Regions from separate parts of the Comamonas sp. 26 genome, predicted to be linked through region 2. Evidence: predicted binding sites of a transcription regulator. Region 2 holds the regulator's gene; each other region holds the start of a gene.

Region 1 (4,161 bases), on a different contig from region 2:
GCCCACCCACAGCAGGGATGCACCCACCATGGTCAGCGTCAGGCTGTGAGGTGGCAGGGCTTCTTTGCCAAAGCCAATGCGCTTGCCCAGCATGTAGGCGCCAACCAGACCGGCAACAGCGGCGTTGATGTGCACCACGGTGCCACCGGCAAAGTCCAGCGCGCCATCGGCACCCAGCAGACCACCGCCCCACACCATGTGTGCCATGGGGATGTAGCTGAAGGTGAACCACAGCACGGAGAAGATGATCACGGCTGCGAACTTGATGCGCTCGGCAAATGCTCCCACGATCAGCGCCACGGTGATGGCGGCGAAGGTGGACTGGAAGGCCACGAACACATACTCAGGAATGGTCTTGAGCATGGACGACAGCGTGTCAGGCGTGATGCCCATGAGGAACAGCTTGTCGAAGTTGGCGAAGAACTTGCCTTCACCGCCAAAGGCCAGTGAGTAGCCGTAGATGGCCCACAGCACGGTGATCAGCGAGAAGATCACAAACACCTGTGCCAGCACAGACAGCATGTTCTTGCTGCGCACCAGACCGCCGTAGAACAGCGCCAGACCGGGGATGACCATCAAGATCACCAGCATGGTGGAGGTCAGCATCCAGGCGGTATCGCCTGCGCTCAGGGTGGGCACGGCTTCAACGGCAGCTGCAACCACGGGGGCAGCAGCGGTGGCCGCGGCAGCACCTTCCTGTGCAAAACCAGTCGCGCTGGCAGCCAGCAGACCTAATCCAAGGCCTGCACTTAAAAGTTTCTTGGTCATGGCAATCTTTCTAAAACGGGTTCCAGAGCGGCGGCGACCTTTACAGGGCCGAGTCGCCGGTTTCTCCTGTGCGGATGCGGATTGATTGCTCCAGCGCCTGAACAAAAATCTTGCCGTCACCGATCTTGCCGGTGCGTGCTGCGCCTTCGATGGCCTCGATGGCGGCGTCCACCATGTCGTCGGCAATCGCGGCTTCAATCTTCAGCTTGGGCAGAAAGTCCACGACATATTCCGCGCCGCGGTACAGCTCGGTGTGACCCTTCTGACGACCAAAGCCTTTGACTTCGGTCACGGTGATGCCTTGCACACCGATTTGGGAAAGAGCTTCACGCACTTCGTCGAGCTTGAAGGGCTTGATGATGGCAGTCACCATTTTCATGACGGACTCCTGAAAAAATTAAAAAGTTTTGGAGAGCGTCAAAATCAGACGCGCCTTGTTTACATCGCCAAAATAGGCTTTCTTGTTGGCACCGGCCACTGCGGCTGCGGCAGTGAAGCCGTCGCCCAGGTCATAGGCACCGCCGACGCTGTAATCCACATAGTTGGGGACACCCAGGTCTTTGATATCGCTGGAGAAATGCGTGTAACCAACTGCAGCTTTCAGTGTTACCTTGGGCATGACTTCCTGGCTGTAGGAGAACTGCAAATAACCGCTGTTGCGGCCCTTCAGGCCCGAGCCAGCCTTGGCGCCCGCCCAGCCGAAATAGTCTTTGGACACGGTGTGCGAGTACTTGGCCGTGAACGGACCGTAGGTGCCGGAGCCGTAGAGTTCCGTGGTGTTGCCGTTAGCGTTGCCCGAGTACACATAGGTCAGCGCGCCCACGTCCCAGTCCACCTCTGCAGCCTTGAACTTGTAGCCGCCGTAGAAATCGGTTTCCAGCGAGTTGCCGGGCAGCCAGTCCACGGAGGAGTTCCAGTTGCCGACATAGAAGCCGCTGTCGCCAAACGCGTAGTCAAAACCACCTTGCAGCGCGGGCTTGACGGCCTTGTTGCGGCTGGAGTCCTGATCCTGGCCACGGAACTTGTAGTTGGTTGTCAGTGCCACGTTGGCGGTGAGTTGCGCATGGGCCCACAGGGGGGAGATCACGGCACAGGCCAGGGCGGCAGTCTTGGCGAAAGTCTTGAAACGGCGAGCAGCGGGACTAGGCATTCAGGGTTCCTCCGGTTTGAAAATTCTTTTGGACAATTTTTCAAAGCATGGACCGTGCCAAGTCTTGGATTACTGCTGAAAATTCAGATGATTTACGCTGCTTTCGCAATACCGACAGGCGATTGAAGCTATCAATTTAAGATGAGCATGGCGGTTGATGCCTATGCAGATGCCATGCACCAAATTGGAGTTGCCTAAATTTTTAGCACCAATGTTTCTTAACGTAAGCCTCTGTGATTGCACTGTTTTGGTGCAATCCGGGTGAGAAGTGTCCTGCAGGCCATGGCCACAATCTCTGGCGCGCTTGCCACGGCTTGGCGATACTGGTGCATCGCGCTCCATCAACGAGGTGCCTATGGGTCTGGCTCTGGTTCAAAGTCGTGCCTTGCTGGGTTTGCAGGCACCGAGTGTTACGGTTGAAGTCCATCTGGCCAACGGTTTGCCGTCGTTCACGCTGGTGGGCTTGGCGGATATTGAAGTCAAAGAAGCCCGGGAACGCGTGCGCGCTGCCATCGTGAATGCGGGGCTGGAATTTCCCAACAACAAAAGAATCACCGTCAACCTTGCGCCGGCGGATTTGCCCAAGGACTCCGGCCGATTTGACTTGCCGATTGCGCTGGGCATTCTGGCCGCCAGCGGGCAGATTGAAGCGACCCAACTGGCCGACTATGAGTTCGCTGGCGAGCTGTCTTTGACCGGTGCCCTGCGCCCGGTACGCGGCGCGCTGGCGACAGCGCTGGCTCTGCAACGACAGCAGCAAAACGTGCGGCTGGTGCTGCCGCCCGAAAGTGCGCAAGAAGCGGCGTTTGTTCCTGCTATCGAAGTCTTCAGCGCCCGGCATTTGCTGGATGTGGTCAAGCAGTTCATGGCCCACGATGCGCCGCCACCCGAGGCCGACGAAGAGGCATCGAGTGGCTGGCAACAGGAGCAATCCAGACCTGCGGTGGCTGCTCCGTCAGCACTGGACCTGCGCGAAGTGCGCGGCCAGATGCAGGCCAAGCGTGCTCTTGAAATTGCAGCAGCTGGCGCTCATGGGGTGTTGATGATTGGCCCGCCGGGCTCCGGAAAATCCATGCTGGCTCAGCGCTTTGCCGCCTTGCTGCCCGCCATGACCGACGAAGAAGCGCTGGAAGCCGCCGCCATTGCCAGCCTCAGCGGCCGCTTTACGCCAGAGCGATGGCGGCAGCGACCCTTTGCCTCACCCCATCACACAGCCAGCGCTGTGGCGCTGGTCGGCGGTGGCTCCCCGCCCAGGCCGGGTGAAATTTCTTATGCCCATTGCGGGGCGCTGTTTCTGGATGAGCTGCCTGAATTCGCCAGAAGCGCTTTGGAGGCCTTGAGAGAGCCGCTGGAGACCGGGCACATCACCGTGGTACGAGCGGCGCAGCGGGCGGAGTTCCCCGCGCGCTTTCAGCTAATTGCCGCCATGAACCCTTGCCCCTGCGGTTATTGGGGCTCACGTGTGCGTGCCTGCCGCTGCACGCCCGATCAGGTCTCGCGCTACCAGGCGCGCATCAGCGGTCCTTTGCTCGATCGCATTGATCTGCATGTAGAAGTCGCGGCTCTGCCGCCCCAAGAGCTGCTGGCTGCGCCTGAGGGAGAGAGCAGCACGGAGGTACAGCAACGCGTCAGCGCGGCGCGGTACAAGGCGTTGCAGCGCCAGGGCTCGCCCAACCACCAGTTGCATGGCACGCAGCTGGATGCGCATTTGCAGCTGGAGCCGCAAGCGCTGGCGTTCGCCCACAAAGCTGCCGAGAAGCTGGGCTGGTCGGCACGCGGCACGCACCGGGCCTTGAAAGTAGCGCGAACCATTGCGGATCTGGCGGGGTCAGACGCGATCACGCAGGCGCATGTGGCCGAGGCCTTGCAATACCGCCGAGCCTTGATGCAGAACTAGGCTCTGAGAACATCCACCGAATCATTGGGCATGATGATGCGGCTGCGGCGTTAACGTTTGGCATTTGACGCTTGTCATCCATTTCTACAGGATTGAGTTTGTGATTCAGCGCCAAGAAATTCCTCTTTTACTCACCGGCTTCATGGCCACGCTCAGCGGCGTGGGGCTGGCACGCTTTGCCTATACGGCGTTGATGCCGCAAATGGTGCATGCCGGCTGGTTCAGCGGCGAGCAGGTGGCTTATCTGGGTGCAGCCAATCTGTTGGGCTACTTGATAGGCGCATTGGCTGCCGCGCCACTGGCAGAGCGCATGGGCGCGCTACGCGTGCTGGTGGTTTGCTGGGTT
Region 2 (4,161 bases):
TCGCCGTGGCGAGATGCGCCGCTACCGTGGCGGCCAGCTCAGTGATCAGGTCACCGGCTCCATCATCGTCTACAACAACATCACGGACGTCTATACGGTCGATGGCGAGAAGACCAGCGGCGGCTTGCCCAGCTCTTCCATCGGTCAGGGCGGTCGTGTGCGCGCCATCATGGCACCCAAGGAAGGCACGCCGGGCGCTCAGCCCAAGCCTGCGACACCGGCTACGCAATTGCGCCAGAGCATGACTCTGGGTGGCGAGAAGGCGGACGAGAAGAAATGATTGAGCCCACCTTCTCCAGCAGCCGCACCGGCGAGTCTACGAGTCGTCTGGAAGCCAAGCATCTGGCCAAGTCCTATGGCAGCCGCAAGGTGGTCAAGGACGTGTCCCTGTCCGTGCAAAAAGGCGAGGTGGTCGGTCTGCTCGGCCCTAATGGTGCGGGTAAGACCACATCGTTTTACATGATCGTGGGTCTGGTGCGCAGCGATGGTGGCGAGATCTTTATTGATGGTCAGCCTGTCGGAGGCATGCCTATTCACCAGCGCTCGCGCCTGGGCCTGTCCTATCTGCCTCAGGAAGCATCCATCTTCCGCAAGCTCAGCGTGGAAGACAATGTGCGCGCCGTGCTGGAGCTGCAAAAAGACGAGCAGGGCAAGGCGCTGACGCAGGGCGAGATCGAAAAACGCCTGACCGGCCTGCTGCAGGAGCTGCGCGTTGAGCACCTGCGCCAGTCGCCCGCGCTGGCGCTGTCCGGCGGTGAGCGTCGCCGCGTGGAAATCGCGCGTGCACTGGCGACTCAGCCGCGTTTCATTCTGCTGGATGAACCCTTTGCCGGTATCGATCCGATTGCCGTGATCGAGATTCAGCGCATCATTGGCTTCCTCAAGGAGCGCGGCATTGGTGTGCTGATTACCGACCACAACGTGCGCGAAACACTGGGCATTTGCGACCATGCTTTCATCATCAGCGATGGGCATGTGCTGGCCGAAGGCACCCCCGAGGAGATTGTGGAGAACGCCGATGTGCGCCGCGTCTACCTGGGCGAACATTTCCGTATGTGATGAGCGCAGGCTTTCGCTCTCTCACATTCCCCCCGGCACTGGCGTTGACCAGCGCTGCGGGCCAGCGCATTGAAGCCGCACGGCGGCGAATTCTGAGTGGCGCGAGCATTTGCTGCAGCCGCCGGCTGGAGGCATTTAGCTGATGAAGCCAGGTCTCTCGCTACGCGTTTCGCAGCATCTCTCGCTCACGCCGCAGTTGCAGCAGTCCATTCAGCTGCTGCAGCTGTCCACGCTGGAGCTGGCGCAGGAAGTCGAACAGATGCTGGTCGACAACCCATTTCTGGAACGCGCTGGCGATGAGGCTGATGCAGGAAGCGATGCTCCTGCGGAGATAGCGCCTACCGCTCATGAATACAGCGCTTCAGACCATATTTCATCTGAAAAAGAGACAGGACAGGCGCAAACAGCTACTGACTCTGTAGCAGAGACCCCCAGCGCCGAAACCCCGGAAGCACTGAACTGGGATGCCGACGGCATTGACGGCCAGGATGGCGAGTGGGGCGGTGAATCCAGCAGCGAGTGGGACTCCCCCTCGGGCAGTGGCTCCACCCGCAACCGCGATGGTGATGGCGAAACCGATGCCATTGATCTGGCCCGCGAGCACGAAAGCCTGACCGCATTTCTGCACCGGCAAGCGCTTAGCCTGCGTCTGGGTGCCGAAGACTGCGCGGCGCTACGCTTTTTGATCGAATCGCTCAACGACGACGGCTACCTTGAAGACCCGTTGCAGGAGCTGGCCCGGAGTCTGGCGGGCGACGATCTGGAAGAGCGCGAAGAGCTGGAGCAGCGCTTTGCCATTGCGCTGAAGCTGCTGCAAAGTCTGGAGCCTGTGGGCGTGGGTGCGCGTGATCTGTCCGAATGCCTGCAGCTGCAGCTGCGTGATTTGATTCACACCGCTGAGGACGAAGGCACGACCGAGGCGCACATGAACCGCTTGAAGCTGGCGCAGGCCATTTGCAAGCAGCCCATGGACTTGCTGGCGCGGCGCGACCTGCGCAAGCTCACCAGCCTGTGCGGCGCGCGCGAGGAGCCGCTGCGCGAAGCCATGAGCCTTATTGCGGGGCTGGAGCCGCGCCCCGGTCGCCGCTTTGTGGATGTGGAGCGCAATATCATCGTCCCCGATGTCATCGTGCGTCCGGTGCGCGTCAGCTCAGGGCGCGTCGATTTTTCCGTGCAGCTCAATGCCGATGTGATGCCGCGCCTGCGGGTGCATGACATTTACGCAGGCGTGCTGCGCCGCCACAAAAGCAGCGAAGGCCATGCCGCGCTGCAACAGCAATTGCAGGAGGCGCGCTGGTTCATCAAGAACATTCAGCAGCGCTTTGACACCATCTTGCGCGTGTCGCAAGCGATTGTGGAGCGGCAGAAAAACTTCTTTGTGCATGGCGAGCTGGCCATGCGCCCGCTGGTGCTGCGCGATATTGCCGATCAGCTGGGCCTGCACGAATCCACCATCAGCCGTGTGACCACGGCCAAGTACATGGCCACGCCGCAGGGCACGTTTGAGCTCAAATACTTCTTTGGCTCGGGTCTGGGAACGGAGACCGGCGGCAGCGCCTCCAGCACCGCAGTGCGGGCGCTGATCAAGCAGTTTGTGGATGCCGAGAGTCCTAAAAAGCCGCTATCCGATGCCAAGCTGGCCGATATGCTCAAGGAGCAGGGCATTGAATGCGCGCGTCGCACGGTGGCCAAGTACCGCGAGCAGCTCAAGATACCGACGACGACGCTGCGCAAGGCGTTGTAGCCATCGCTGGGAATAAAAAAAGCCGCTGATGCATTGCTCAGCGGCTTTTTGTTTGGCGGGCTTGCTCTAACCGATGGTTAGCTGGGGATTAACCACCAGATAAACAAAGCCAGCACGCCAATCATCAATCCAAATTTGAGGATCTTGTAGAACGTCGGGTTCCAGCTGCGGAACGCGCGGCGGTACTTGCCGGCGTAGAACGAGATCTTGAACAGCTTGCTGATCATGCCGCGCGGATCGCCCTCGTTATTGGGCGAGCTGGCGGCGGCCACGACATTCTTGCCCAGCCAGTGGTTGAGCCACTGGGCAAAGCCGTTGGTCATGGGGCGCTCCACATCGCAGAACAGCACGATGCGGTTGCCTTCCGAGCGATTTTCAGCCCAGTGCATATAGGTCTCGTCGAAGATCACGCCTTCGCCCTCGCGCCAGCTGTAGGGCTTGCCGTCGACCTCAATCATGCAGCGGTCATCATTGGGTGCCAGCACAGCCAGGTGGTAGCGCAACGAGCCGGCATAAGGGTCGCGGTGCAGATTGAGCTTGGCGCCGGGCGGCAGCTCGGCAAACATGGCGGCCTTGATGCTGGGAATGGATTTGACGAGTGCGGTGGTCTTGGGGCACAGCTCCATGGCAGACGGGTGGGCATCGCCATACCACTTCAGGTAAAAGCGCTTCCAGCCGGTCTTGAAGAAGGAGTTGAAACCCGCGTCGTCATTGTTGGCGGCGGCCTTGATCTGCATGTTCTTTTGCAGATTCACGGCTTCCTCGCGAATCTCGCGCCAGTTGGCCTGCAGCGGCGCCAGCTCGGGGAAGGTGCTGGTGGGCAGATAAGGCGTGCGCGGCACCTTGCTGAACATCAGCATGAAGACGTTGAACGGCGCTGTGAACGTGGAGTGATCAAACAATTGCTTCACCACCTTGTGGCGCACCTTGCCGCGCAGGTGCATGTACAGCCCGCAGCCAAAGAAAAGCAGCACCAGTGCCAGAACGATAATTTTTGCCATAAGGGTCAATTTTACCGGGGGCACCCCGTTGGCGACCATGGGGGCAGGTCAAACAGAACCGGGGTAGGGGAATATCAATAACGATAGCTGCTAGCGCTTGATCAATAAGCGCTAGAGCCTTGTTTTGTATGAAATTCAAGGCAAAGCCAGTACCGCGCAGTTGCAGAGGTCGTCGCTTTCAAAGGCGGTTTTATCGCCCGCTTTTAGCCCTGGTACGGGAAACAGGCGCACGGTCAGCGGTTTGTTGAGCCGGTAGGCCATGGTGCCTGTGTCGCGCATGACGGCGGCGATCTGCTCATTGCTGCTGTCGCCGGGCACGGGCACGGTGTCGAGGCCAATGCCGCAGACGCTGCTGTA
Region 3 (4,161 bases), 1.4 Mb from region 2:
GCCCAGGCCGCCAGCGATCATGATGGGCTTGTGGTAGCCACGGGTGATGTCGCCGACTTGCTGCTCGTACTCGCGGAAGTAACCGGTCAGGTTGGGGCGGCCAAACTCGTTGTTGAACGCCGCGCCACCCAGGGGGCCTTCGATCATGATTTGCAGCGGGCTGGCAATGTGCTCCGGCTTACCCACTTCACTGCCCCAAAGCTTGGAGACGGTGAAACCGGTCAGACCCGCCTTGGGCTTGGAGCCACGGCCGGTGGCGCCTTCGTCACGAATTTCGCCGCCATTGCCGGTGGATGCACCTGCGAACGGAGAGATGGCCGTGGGATGGTTGTGCGTCTCAACTTTCATCAACACATGGTTGATGGCAGTCTGTTTTTGATAGCTAGGAGCGCTTACGCTGTCTGCGCCAACATTGAATTTGGCGGTAAAACGCTCGACTTCATGGCCTTGCACGATGGAGGCATTATCCGAGTACGCCACCACCGTGTGCTGGGGCGACACGGCTTCGGTGTTGCGGATCATGCCGAACAGCGACTTCTCTTGCGCCACACCGTCGATAGTGAAGTTGGCGTTGAAGATCTTGTGGCGGCAGTGCTCGGAGTTCGCCTGCGCGAACATCATCAGCTCCACATCGGTGGGGTTGCGCTTGAGGCCCTTGAAGGCGTTTTCGAGGTACTCGATTTCGTCTTCGGCCAGGGCCAGGCCCCACTGCTTGTTCGCTTTTTCCAAAGCAGCAGCGCCGCCACCCAGCACATCCACAAACTCCATGGGCTCTGCGGCCAGGGTTGTGAACAGCTGCTCGGCCTCTGCACGGGTGGCAAAGACCGATTCGGTCATGCGGTCGTGCAGCAGAGCGGCGATTTGCGCGGTTTGCTCTTGCGACAGCTCGGGCTTGCCGCCGAGGATGCCGGACTTGAGTTCCACACGGAACTCGGTCATGCGCTCGACGCGGAAGACGTTCAGACCGCAGTTGCGGGCAATGTCGGTCGCCTTTGAGGCCCAGGGCGAGATCGTTCCCAGACGGGGCGTGACAATGAATGCCACACCTTCGGCTGTGCCGATGTAGGGATCGCCATAGGTCAAGAGTGCCGACAGGCGCTCTTGCAATGCGGGAACCGGAGCACCCTCCGTAGCCACCAGATGCACAAAGCGTGCTGACACGCTGGTGATCTTGGGGTGGATAGCGACCAGATCGGTCAAAAGCTGTTGAGCGCGGAACGAGCTAAGAGCGTTTCCACCCTCAAACTGTGTCAAATGCAAGGTCACGTGGCGGCCTGTTTATGTGAAGGCTGGTGAATGCGCCCCCGCCTTGACCCGTTAAAGGTCAAAGCCAAGGCACTGTATCGGTGAGCCTCACATTTTACCGTCCCTCGGGCTTACCCCAGGACCTCGCGTCCCTTGCCCCTGCAAGTTCAAGCCCGCGATGGGATAATTCCCCCCATGAGCATCACACTGAAAACCCCCGAAGACATCGAGCGCATGCGCATTGCCGGCCGCTTTGCTTCGGATGTGCTGGACTACATCACCCCCCACATCAAGCCGGGCATCACCACCCAGCAAATCGACGACCTGTGCGCCGCGCGCATGGCCGAGCAAGGCACCAAGACCGCCTGCCTGGGCTATCAGCCGCCGGGCATGACGCCCTACCCGGCCTATGTCTGCACCTCGGTCAACCACGTGGTCTGCCACGGAATTCCCAATGACAAGCCTTTGAAGAAAGGCGATATCGTCAATGTGGACGTGACCGTGATTACCGATGACGGCTGGTTTGGCGACAACAGCCGCATGTTCCTGATCGGTGACGGCACGATTGCTGGCAAGCGCCTGAGCAAGCTGACGTTTGAAGCCATGTGGAAGGGTATCGAGCAGGTCAAGCCCGGTGCCACGCTGGGCGATATTGGCCATGCCATCCAGACTTATGCCGAAGGCCATAACCTGACCGTGGTGCGTGAGTACTGCGGCCACGGCATTGGCAAAGTCTTCCACGACGAGCCGCAGGTGTTGCACTACGGCCGCCCCGGCGACGGTGTGGTGCTGGAAGAAGGCATGGTCTTCACCATCGAGCCCATGCTGAATCTGGGCAAACGCGATATCAAGGCCATGCCCGATGGCTGGACTGTGATTACCAAAGACCGCAGCCTGACCGCCCAATGGGAGCTGATGCTGGCCGTTACCAAAACAGGCTATGACGTGCTGACCTGGTCGGATGGCTCGCCTACGCCCCCAGACTTCATCAAAGCCATCCGCACCTGATCATTTTTCAGCTGCCCCGAGCACCATGCCGCACCCAGTCAGACTGGTTGCGGCATATTTTTTGCTTGCAGCCCTTGTGTCGCAAGCGCTTTGCGCTCACCTTTTTGCAGACACCGGCTTCAAGCCCAAGTCAGTTGAGTTAAGGTGGTAGTTAAGCAATTGCTCTGTTGAAACCCTTTTTTCTGCTGCGCATGACCTCTTCTGCCCTCTCTCCTGCCGCCGCGCCTGATGCGCCCGATCAACTCTCGCTGCAAACTCTGCGCGAGGAATTCCGCACGGCCAAGGCCAAGCAGATAGCGCTGTTGCAAAACCCGGCTCTGGGCCGGCGCAGCGTTCGGGGTGTGCTGCACCATTTCAGTGAACTGGCCGATGGCCTGCTGCGCACACTCTGGCAGCGGGCGCAAATGCCAGAGACCGCAACCCTGCTGGCCGTGGGCGGCTATGGGCGCGCCCAGCTCTTTCCTTATTCAGACATTGATGTGCTGGTGCTTCTGCCCCAAAGTGGGGCACAGCCTGCGCCTGAAATCGCAGCACGCATCGAGCAATTCATCAGCAGTTGCTGGGATGCAGGGCTTGAAATTGGCTCCAGTGTGCGCAGCATTGCCGAATGCCTGCAAGAAGCCGCGCAAGACCTGACGGTGCAGACCGCCATGCTGGAGTCACGCCGCATCACCGGCAACCAGCCCCTGTTTGCCGATTTCGAAAGCCAGTTCCGTGCGCAGATGGAGCCCAAGGCGTTTGTCGAAGGCAAGATTCTGGAGATGCGCCAGCGTCATGCCAAATATGACTTCACGCCGTACTCGCTGGAACCCAATTGCAAGGAATCGCCCGGCGGCCTGCGCGATTTGCACACCATGCTCTGGCTCACCAAGGCCGCAGGCCTGGGCAGCAGCTGGCATGAGCTGGCCGAGCAAGGTCTGATTACTCCGTTTGAGGTGCAGCAGCTCGAATCCAATGAATCTCTGCTCAGCCTGATCCGCGCCCGCCTGCACGCAGCAGCGGGGCGGCATGAAGACCGCCTGGTGTTTGACTTGCAAACCGCCGTGGCTGAGGCCTTTGGCTACCGCTCCACCACGCCCGAAGGCCGCAAGCTGGCCATGCGCGCAGGTGAGACGCTGATGCGCCACTACTACTGGGCGGCCAAAGCCGTCACGCAGCTGTGCCAGATTGTGCGCATGAGCATTGAGGAGCGCCTGAACCCCAGCTCGCATGAGTTGATTCGCCTGAACGAGCGCTTTTGCGAGAAGGCTGGCGCCATTGAGGTCGTCAGCGACGACCTGTACGAGCGCGACCCGCACGCGATTCTTGAGACTTTTCTCATGTATGAGCAGCATGAGGGGCTGACCGGCCTTTCCACTCGCACCCTGCGCGCGCTGTATGCCAGCCGCGATGTGATGGACAGCGCCTTTCGCCATGACCCGGTGAACCGCGCCACCTTCATGAAAATTCTGCAGCAGCCGCGCGGCATCACCCATGCCATCAGGCTAATGAACCAGACCTCGGTGCTGGGTCGCTACCTTTGGCCGTTTCGCCGCATCGTGGGGCAGATGCAGCATGACCTGTTCCACGTCTACACGGTCGATCAGCATATCTTGATGGTCCTGCGCAATGTGCGGCGCTTCTTCATGGCCGAGCATGCCCACGAATATCCGTTCTGCTCCCAGCTGGCCGCAGGCTGGGACAAGCCGTGGATTCTGTATCTGGCAGCCCTTTTTCACGATATCGGCAAGGGCCGCGGCGGCGATCACTCCATCACCGGCTCGGTAGAAATCAAGCGCTTTTGCCGCGCCCACCAGGTTGACAAAGCCGATGCCAAACTGGCCGAGTTTCTGGTGCGCGAGCACTTGACCATGAGCCAGGTCGCACAGAAACAGGACTTGTCCGACCCTGACGTGATTCGCGCCTTTG

The links. Region 2 encodes sigma-54, which starts transcription at its own class of promoters, with help from an activator protein. Its sites were predicted from a motif close to TGGCANGNAANCTGCTTT; they were not measured.
Region 1: a site for sigma-54 is predicted at 1,961-1,978, ahead of CLU84_RS20370 (TorF family putative porin). Genes of this name have one in related genera too.
Region 3: a site for sigma-54 is predicted at 2,304-2,321, ahead of CLU84_RS06480 ([protein-PII] uridylyltransferase). Genes of this name have one in related genera too.

The regions. Positions count from the first base shown of each region.
Region 1 is NZ_PEFL01000003.1:486,622-490,782, forward strand. Features, by position in the region: gene amt (ammonium transporter) at 1-768, opposite strand, end outside; gene glnK (P-II family nitrogen regulator) at 809-1,147, opposite strand; gene CLU84_RS20370 (TorF family putative porin) at 1,166-1,918, opposite strand; gene CLU84_RS20375 (YifB family Mg chelatase-like AAA ATPase) at 2,274-3,815, shown strand; gene CLU84_RS20380 (YbfB/YjiJ family MFS transporter) at 3,916-4,161, shown strand, end outside.
Region 2 is NZ_PEFL01000001.1:32,829-36,989, forward strand. Features, by position in the region: gene lptA (lipopolysaccharide transport periplasmic protein LptA) at 1-280, shown strand, start outside; gene lptB (LPS export ABC transporter ATP-binding protein) at 277-1,059, shown strand; gene CLU84_RS00165 (RNA polymerase factor sigma-54) at 1,202-2,803, shown strand; gene CLU84_RS00170 (aspartyl/asparaginyl beta-hydroxylase domain-containing protein) at 2,881-3,804, opposite strand; gene CLU84_RS00175 (DUF711 family protein) at 3,940-4,161, opposite strand, start outside.
Region 3 is NZ_PEFL01000001.1:1,408,437-1,412,597, reverse strand. Features, by position in the region: partial or broken gene purL (phosphoribosylformylglycinamidine synthase) at 1-1,266, opposite strand, end outside; gene map (type I methionyl aminopeptidase) at 1,441-2,253, shown strand; gene CLU84_RS06480 ([protein-PII] uridylyltransferase) at 2,445-4,161, shown strand, end outside.